2 linked regions of the Anatilimnocola floriformis genome follow. The protein of the gene in region 1 binds, or shares a complex with, the protein of each later gene. Links are inferred from orthologs where the notes say so. Each region holds a gene or a part of one and is shown in the gene's direction. Other genes may lie near its edges. The genes, in order: accB and accD.

Region 1 (3,136 bases):
AGAATTCGCCTCGCTGTTTCCAGTCCTGATAGGGCTCGCTCTTGGCTTGAGCGAAACCGATGGAGGGCAGCAACGACCAAACAACCAGACCGACAAACAGAGCAGCGCGCAGCATGGAGAGACTCGGCAGGTGAGTAGGGTGGGGAGAGACCGCTGCCTATCATCACCGCCCGAATTGGCAGTTGCAATCGCAGGCAGATAGCAACTGGCCGAGCAACAGCGCAGAATAACCGCCATGCACCTCGATCCGCACTCCAACGAACCGCCGATCGGCGACGATCCATTCGCCGCCCCCGGTCCGATGACCGGCTATCGGTTCTCGGAGCGTCCCGAGGATGGCAAGGATGCCACTGGTGGGCCATGGACAATCGCCACCAGTCCCTGGCAGACCTGGCTCTGGTTCGTCCGCGTTCTGTCAGCCGATCCCACCCATCACGTGCCGCCGCGGTTCGGCACTTCGGCGATTTTAGGCATTACAACGCTGTTAGCTTTACTTTTCGCATTGTTCCGCGCGGTCGATCTCCATCCGCTCAATTACATCTTCTCGACGCTGCTCCTGTTCACGGTCGTGCTGGTGCAAATGCGCTGGGGGCACATGGCTCGGCCGGCGTCGATCGTTGCCGGCGCCATCTGGCTGCCGCTGTTTGTCCTTACGCTGATTGCCTTTGTGGAAGAGCCGCCGGCCCTGCTGGGGGCCTGTTGCGCGGTCCCGGTGCTGGTGCCGATTGGTGGCTTCTTCGGCTACTTGGCCGGCACGTGTGCTGGCGGCTTCTTTTTACTGATGGAATTATTTGAGAAGTATTGGGAACGCCGGATGCAGCAGAGCGGGTCGACCCCACCCGCTGCGGCCCCGACGCAGCTTGACGACCCGAAAGGGCACCGTTAGAATCCGCCGAAAATCCAAAGCGGCCAAAGGGTTGTGACTCCCGGCCGCCTGCTTTTAAAAGCACCTGTTTTTCACAGCATGGTGCTTTCGAAAGCACTGCGATTAACAACCAACCTGTTATCAGAACCCGACCAGGAAACAGACATGGCCGATGCCCGCAAACCCTCTCCGCGATCCGGTACGTCCGCGCGGGCGGCGGCCAAGGGCCCGGCGGTCAAAAAGCCTCGGAAAGAACCAATGGCAGAATCGGAATCGGAATCGGTTACGGGCAACGTCTTTGATGTCGAGCGGATTCGCAAGCTCGTCGAGCTGATGAAGGAACACGATCTCAACGAGATCGACCTCCGCGAATCGCGTCAACGGCTCCGCATTCAACGGGGCGCTGCCGTGCAATACGCCGCGCCGCAGATGATGGCTGCCCCTCCTCAAATGATGGCAGCCAGCGCTCCAGCGCCAGCCGCTGCCGCGAGCGGTGGCAAGAGTGCGCCGGCTGCAGATGGCCCGAACATCACGATCATCAAGAGCCCGATGGTCGGTACGTTCTATTCCAAGGCCAACCCCAAGGCAGCCCCGTTTGTGAAGGTCGGCGATCGCGTCGATACCAACACGACGATCTGCATTGTCGAAGCCATGAAGGTCTTCAACGAGATCCCTGCCGAGGTACGGGGCTCGATCGTCGCCGTGCTCGTCGAAGAAGGCGAAGCCGTCGAATTCGACAAGCCGCTGTTCAAGGTCGACACCAGCAAGTAAGTCGCCCGTCGTCCGGCCCTCCAGCAATGTCTCGCCGGGTTTCCGGCCATTTAGCCGCCGGTAACCCGGCTATCGAGCAATGTTTAAAAGAATTCTGATTGCTAACCGCGGCGAAATCGCGCTGCGGATCATCCGGGCTTGCAAAGAGCTCGGCATCGAAACCGTCTGCGTTTACAGCACAGCCGACAAGGGCTCGCAGTATCTGCAGCTCGCCGATCAAACCTATTGCATCGGCCCGCCGAAGAGCGTGCAGTCGTACTTGAAGATCGATCAGATCATCGCCGCTGCCGAACTGGGCGAGGTCGACGCGATCCATCCAGGTTACGGCTTTCTCGCTGAAAACGCCCACTTCAACGAAGTGGTTCGCAGCTGCGGCTTTGGCTTCATCGGCCCCACACCCGAAGCCATGGATGCCCTGGGCGATAAGAACCGCGCTCGCGAAGCAGCCCGCAAAGCCAAAGTTCCCGTTGTGCCCGGCTCGGCTGGCTTGATCGAAGACGACGAAGAAGCCGTCAAAGTCGCCCGCGAAATCGGTTACCCCGTGCTCATCAAGGCTACGGCTGGTGGTGGCGGCAAGGGCATGCGCGTCGCTCCCAACGAAGCGGCCCTCAAGCCCGCGCTGCAAGCCGCCAAGACCGAAGCCGCCGCCGCGTTCGGCAACGCTGGCGTGTATCTCGAACGCTACATCGAAAAGCCCCGCCACGTCGAAGTGCAAATCATCGCCGATCACCACGGCAATGCGATTCACCTCTTCGAGCGCGAATGCTCGACTCAGCGCCGCCATCAAAAACTGATCGAAGAATCGCCGGCCCCGCGCTTGCCCGCCGCTCGTCGTCAGGAAATGTGCGACGCTGCCGTTCGCCTGGTAAAGACTGTCGGCTATCAAAACGCCGGCACCGTCGAGTTCATTGTCGATCAGCAGGACAACTTCTACTTCATCGAAGTCAACGCTCGCGTCCAGGTCGAACACCCCGTCACCGAAATGGTCACCGGCGTCGACATCATCAAGACGCAGATCTTGGTCGCCAGTGGCGAGCCGCTGCCGTTCAAGCAGGAAGACATCAAGCAGACCGGTTGTGCGATCGAGTGCCGCATCAATGCGGAAAACCCCGACCGCAACTTCCAACCCTGCCCCGGCTTGATCAAGCAGATGTACATCCCCGGCGGCAACGGCGTGCGGTTCGACTCGCACGCTCACCCCGGCTACAGCGTGCCGCCATACTACGACTCGATGATCGGCAAGCTGATCGTCTACAAGCCGACCCGCGCCGAAGCCATCGCCACCATGATCCGGGCCCTCGATGAACTTCGCTTCGAAGGGATCCAATCGACGGCTCCCTTCCACAAAAAGGTGCTCAGCCATCAGATCTTCGCCGACGCCTTGGTCGACACGGGCTTCGTCGAGCGGACCTTCCTCACCGCCGGCACCTAGCCGGAACTAGGCAGGAATATATAACAGGTTATTGCAATTTGATTTTGCCGTAACCTGTTATTCGGCAG
Region 2 (3,285 bases), 1.3 Mb from region 1 along the record:
GATATCGATCTGGCGCTCGTCATGAGCGTGCCTGCCGGTTTCGGCGGGCAGAAGTTTCATGAGAACGCGTTAGAGAAACTGCAATCGCTTCGTAGTCGGGTTCGGCCCGAAGTGATTTTGGAGGTGGATGGCGGCGTGAATGCGTCGACCATCGCCCGTTGTGCACAGGCTGGCGCTCGCTGGTTTGTGGTGGGTTCGGCAATTTTCGGACAGCCCAGTTACGGCGATGCTGTTCGCAACCTGACCCACTTGGCAAGTCTTTAGGAGGCTCATACCGATCCTGTATGGTTCGAATCCTGTTGATCCGTTCCGCTGCGACCGACTTTGATGAACAAGGTCGCATCAAGGGAACTCTCGATCTTCCTCTCTCCGACGTGGGCACGGCTCAAGCCGCTCGTTTGATTAACGAAGTCCAAGCGGTTGAGTTCGATTACCTGTATTCGTCGACGTGTCGTTGTGCGGTCGAAACCGCCAACCAACTGGGCACTAGCCGCAAAATGAAGGTGCGGCAGCTTGCCGATTTTCAGAACGTCGATCATGGTCTGTGGCATGGCAAGCTCGTCGACGAGCTGAAGCAAACCCAGCCGCGGATTTATCGCCAGTTGCAAGAACACCCCGAAACCGTTTGCCCGCCCGAAGGCGAACCCCTGGGCATGGCCCAAGCGCGAGCCAAAGTTGCCGTCGATCGCCTGGTGCGAAAGCATCGCCGCGGCACCATCGCCCTCGTGTTGCCCGAACCGTTTTACAGCCTCGTCAAACAGATTCTGGCCCCGGCTGCCGAGCTCGGCGACCTGTGGAAGGCCGAGTGCCAATGCGGCGGTTGGCAGCTGATTGATCTCGAACAAGAAGAGTTACAACGCGTCGTGCTGGCACCGGCTGCTGCCATTTCGGCTGCTGTCAGTGGCGGAGCAGCCGTGATGACCGGCCTGCTGTTTGGCCGATATTGATTAACCTGCGCTTGATGTGCGACATTTCGGATAGAAACAAACTTTTTGCTTGCCATGCTGCCACGGCAAGCGCATAGTCGGCCTTGATCGGCGGACCTGATTTTGGAGCAACACATGGCTTCTTCCGCACCGACCTCCACCACTGCCCCGGCAGCCTCCTCTCCTGTCCCCTCGCAAACTTCCGAAAGCACCATGAAGCAGCGGACCAAGCGCGGCGTTCCCGAAGGTCTGTGGCAGCGCTGCCCAGGCTGCGGCGCGTCGATCTATAAGAAGGAAGCGGAGAAGAACCACAACGTCTGCCCGCAGTGCGAATACCACTTCTACGTTTCGGCGCCGGAGCGCGTCCAGCAGCTGTGCGACGAAGGGACGTTTGAAGAGTGGGACGCCCACTTGATGCCGACCGATCCGCTGCAATTCGCCGACTCGAAGCCGTACAAAGAACGCCTACTCGCCGAACAAAAACGAACCGGCATGACCGACGCTGCCGTAACCGGCGGCGGCATGATTCGCGCCCGCCGCGTAGCCGTGGGCGTGACCGACTCGGCGTTCATCATGGGAAGCATGGGTTCGGTCGTTGGCGAACGGCTGGCCCGTCTCGTCGAACGTGCGACCGCGGAAAAGTTGCCGCTAATCATCGTCAGTGGTTCCGGCGGTGGAGCTCGTATGCACGAAGGCATCCTGTCGCTCATGCAAATGGCGAAGGTCTCGGCAGCGCTCGCGCGCTACGATCGCGCCGGCGGTTTGTTCATCTCGGTCCTCACCAATCCCACGATGGGCGGTGTCGCCGCGAGCTTTGCTTCGCTCGGCGATCTTGTGTTCGCCGAACCGAAAGCCCTCATCGGTTTTGCTGGTCCGCGCACGATCAAAGCCACCATCCGCTTGGAACTGCCGAAGGGTTTTCAAACCAGCGAGTTCCTGCTGCAGCACGGCTTCGTCGATCGCATCGTGCCGCGCACTCGACTGAAGAGTGAAATCGCCCGCGCGATTGATTACTGCGGCAAGTAGACCGCGCTCGAAATCATCGTTCTTCAACACTCTGGCCTGACGCGAAGCGCGCACGTTCGCCTTCATTCTTACGCTTGCCAGAGTGTCGCTCGCTGCAAAATCGTAACGTCGCGCGAGTGCTTTGCCGGTTGCTCTTCTTGCCCGGCTCGCTATCCTGAAAGGTGTTGAAACAACTGTTGATCGCCTTCAGCCGTCTGTCGTTCTAAATCGACGTCGGCCGGAGCCCGCCTTTCCAACTCTCCGACTCGCTGGTGCATCATGAAACGTTCTGGCTTCGTTGGCCTTTTCGTCGGCTGGCTGTTGATTGCTTCACTCGCTGCAACTTTTGCTGCCGCTCAGGAAGCGAAGACTGACGCCACGGCGAAAGCCGATCCGCTCGACTGGCCGTATTGGCGTGGACCAGAGTGGAACAGCATTTCGCGCGAGACCGGTTTGCCAGACACGATCAATCCTGGCGGCGGCGCGGGAAGCAACCTGGCTTGGAAGCGCGAAGACCTCGGCGGTCGCAGTACGCCGGTCGTGCTGCGCGGCAAACTCTATTACCTCACGCGTCACAATCCAGGCACGAACAAAGAGTGCGAAAAGATCGTCTGCCTCGACGCAGCGACTGGCGAAACGAAGTGGGAGAGCATTCACAACGTGTGGTCGAGCGATGTGCCCGACACGCGCGTCGGCTGGTCGAATGTCGTCGGCGATCCAGAGACCGGTTTTGTCTATGCTCTCGGCGCCAACGGTTTGTTCAAGTGTCTCGATGGCGAGAACGGCAAAATTCAGTGGCAGATTCCGCTGCATGAACAGTACGGCGTGCTCACAACCTATGGTGGTCGCACCAACAGCCCGATCATTTGCGAAGACATGGTGATCTTCGGCAGCGTGATTATCGGTTGGGGTGAAATGGCTCAGCCGGCGCATCGCATTCTGGCCTTCGACAAACGCAACGGCCAGGTTCGCTGGTTCATCAGCACGCGGCTGCGGCCCGAAGACACGATCTATAACAACCCGACCATCGCCGTGATCAAGGGCCAGAAGCTGATGATCACCGGCGCTGGCGACGGCTGGGTGTATGGTATTCAGCCGCGCACCGGCAAAAAGGTGTGGGAATATCAGTTCTCGAAGCGCGGTTTGAATCTCGCTCCGACTGTCGACGGCGATGTCATTTACATGGCCCACAGCGAAGAGAATCCGCCGCCAGATGTGACCAAGGTCGGCGCGGTTGCAGCCCTCGATGGCACGCAAGAAGGCAACGTTTCGAAGACGGCTGAAATTTGGAAGACGCTCGAAATCGCCGACGGCAAGAGCTCGATCCTGAAAGTGAAAGACCGCCTTTACTGCC

Evidence for each region.
Region 2: the proteins of accB (region 1) and accD are in contact, whole or in part, in a solved structure (PDB 8UXZ), measured with the Escherichia coli proteins. The link is inferred for Anatilimnocola floriformis from one-to-one orthologs.

The regions. Positions count from the first base shown.
Region 1 is NZ_JAMLFW010000001.1:5,243,810-5,246,945, forward strand. The notes cover bases 62-2,879. They hold accB (acetyl-CoA carboxylase biotin carboxyl carrier protein), read left to right. Parts: upstream 62-1,123; coding sequence 1,124-1,636; downstream 1,637-2,879. Other genes in these bases: M9Q49_RS20635 (DUF2341 domain-containing protein), read right to left, coding at 62-115; M9Q49_RS20640 (hypothetical protein), read left to right, coding at 236-886; accC (acetyl-CoA carboxylase biotin carboxylase subunit), read left to right, coding at 1,716-2,879. In the rest of the region: more of M9Q49_RS20635, read right to left, coding at 1-61; more of accC, read left to right, coding at 2,880-3,068. UniProt on the Escherichia coli protein: This protein is a component of the acetyl coenzyme A carboxylase complex; first, biotin carboxylase catalyzes the carboxylation of the carrier protein and then the transcarboxylase transfers the carboxyl group to form malonyl-CoA.
Region 2 is NZ_JAMLFW010000001.1:3,918,215-3,921,499, forward strand. What follows is about bases 40-3,006. They hold accD (acetyl-CoA carboxylase, carboxyltransferase subunit beta), read left to right. Parts: upstream 40-1,061; coding sequence 1,062-1,952; downstream 1,953-3,006. Other genes in these bases: rpe (ribulose-phosphate 3-epimerase), read left to right, coding at 40-264; M9Q49_RS15080 (histidine phosphatase family protein), read left to right, coding at 285-947; M9Q49_RS15090 (outer membrane protein assembly factor BamB family protein), read left to right, coding at 2,211-3,006. Outside these bases: more of rpe, read left to right, coding at 1-39; more of M9Q49_RS15090, read left to right, coding at 3,007-3,285.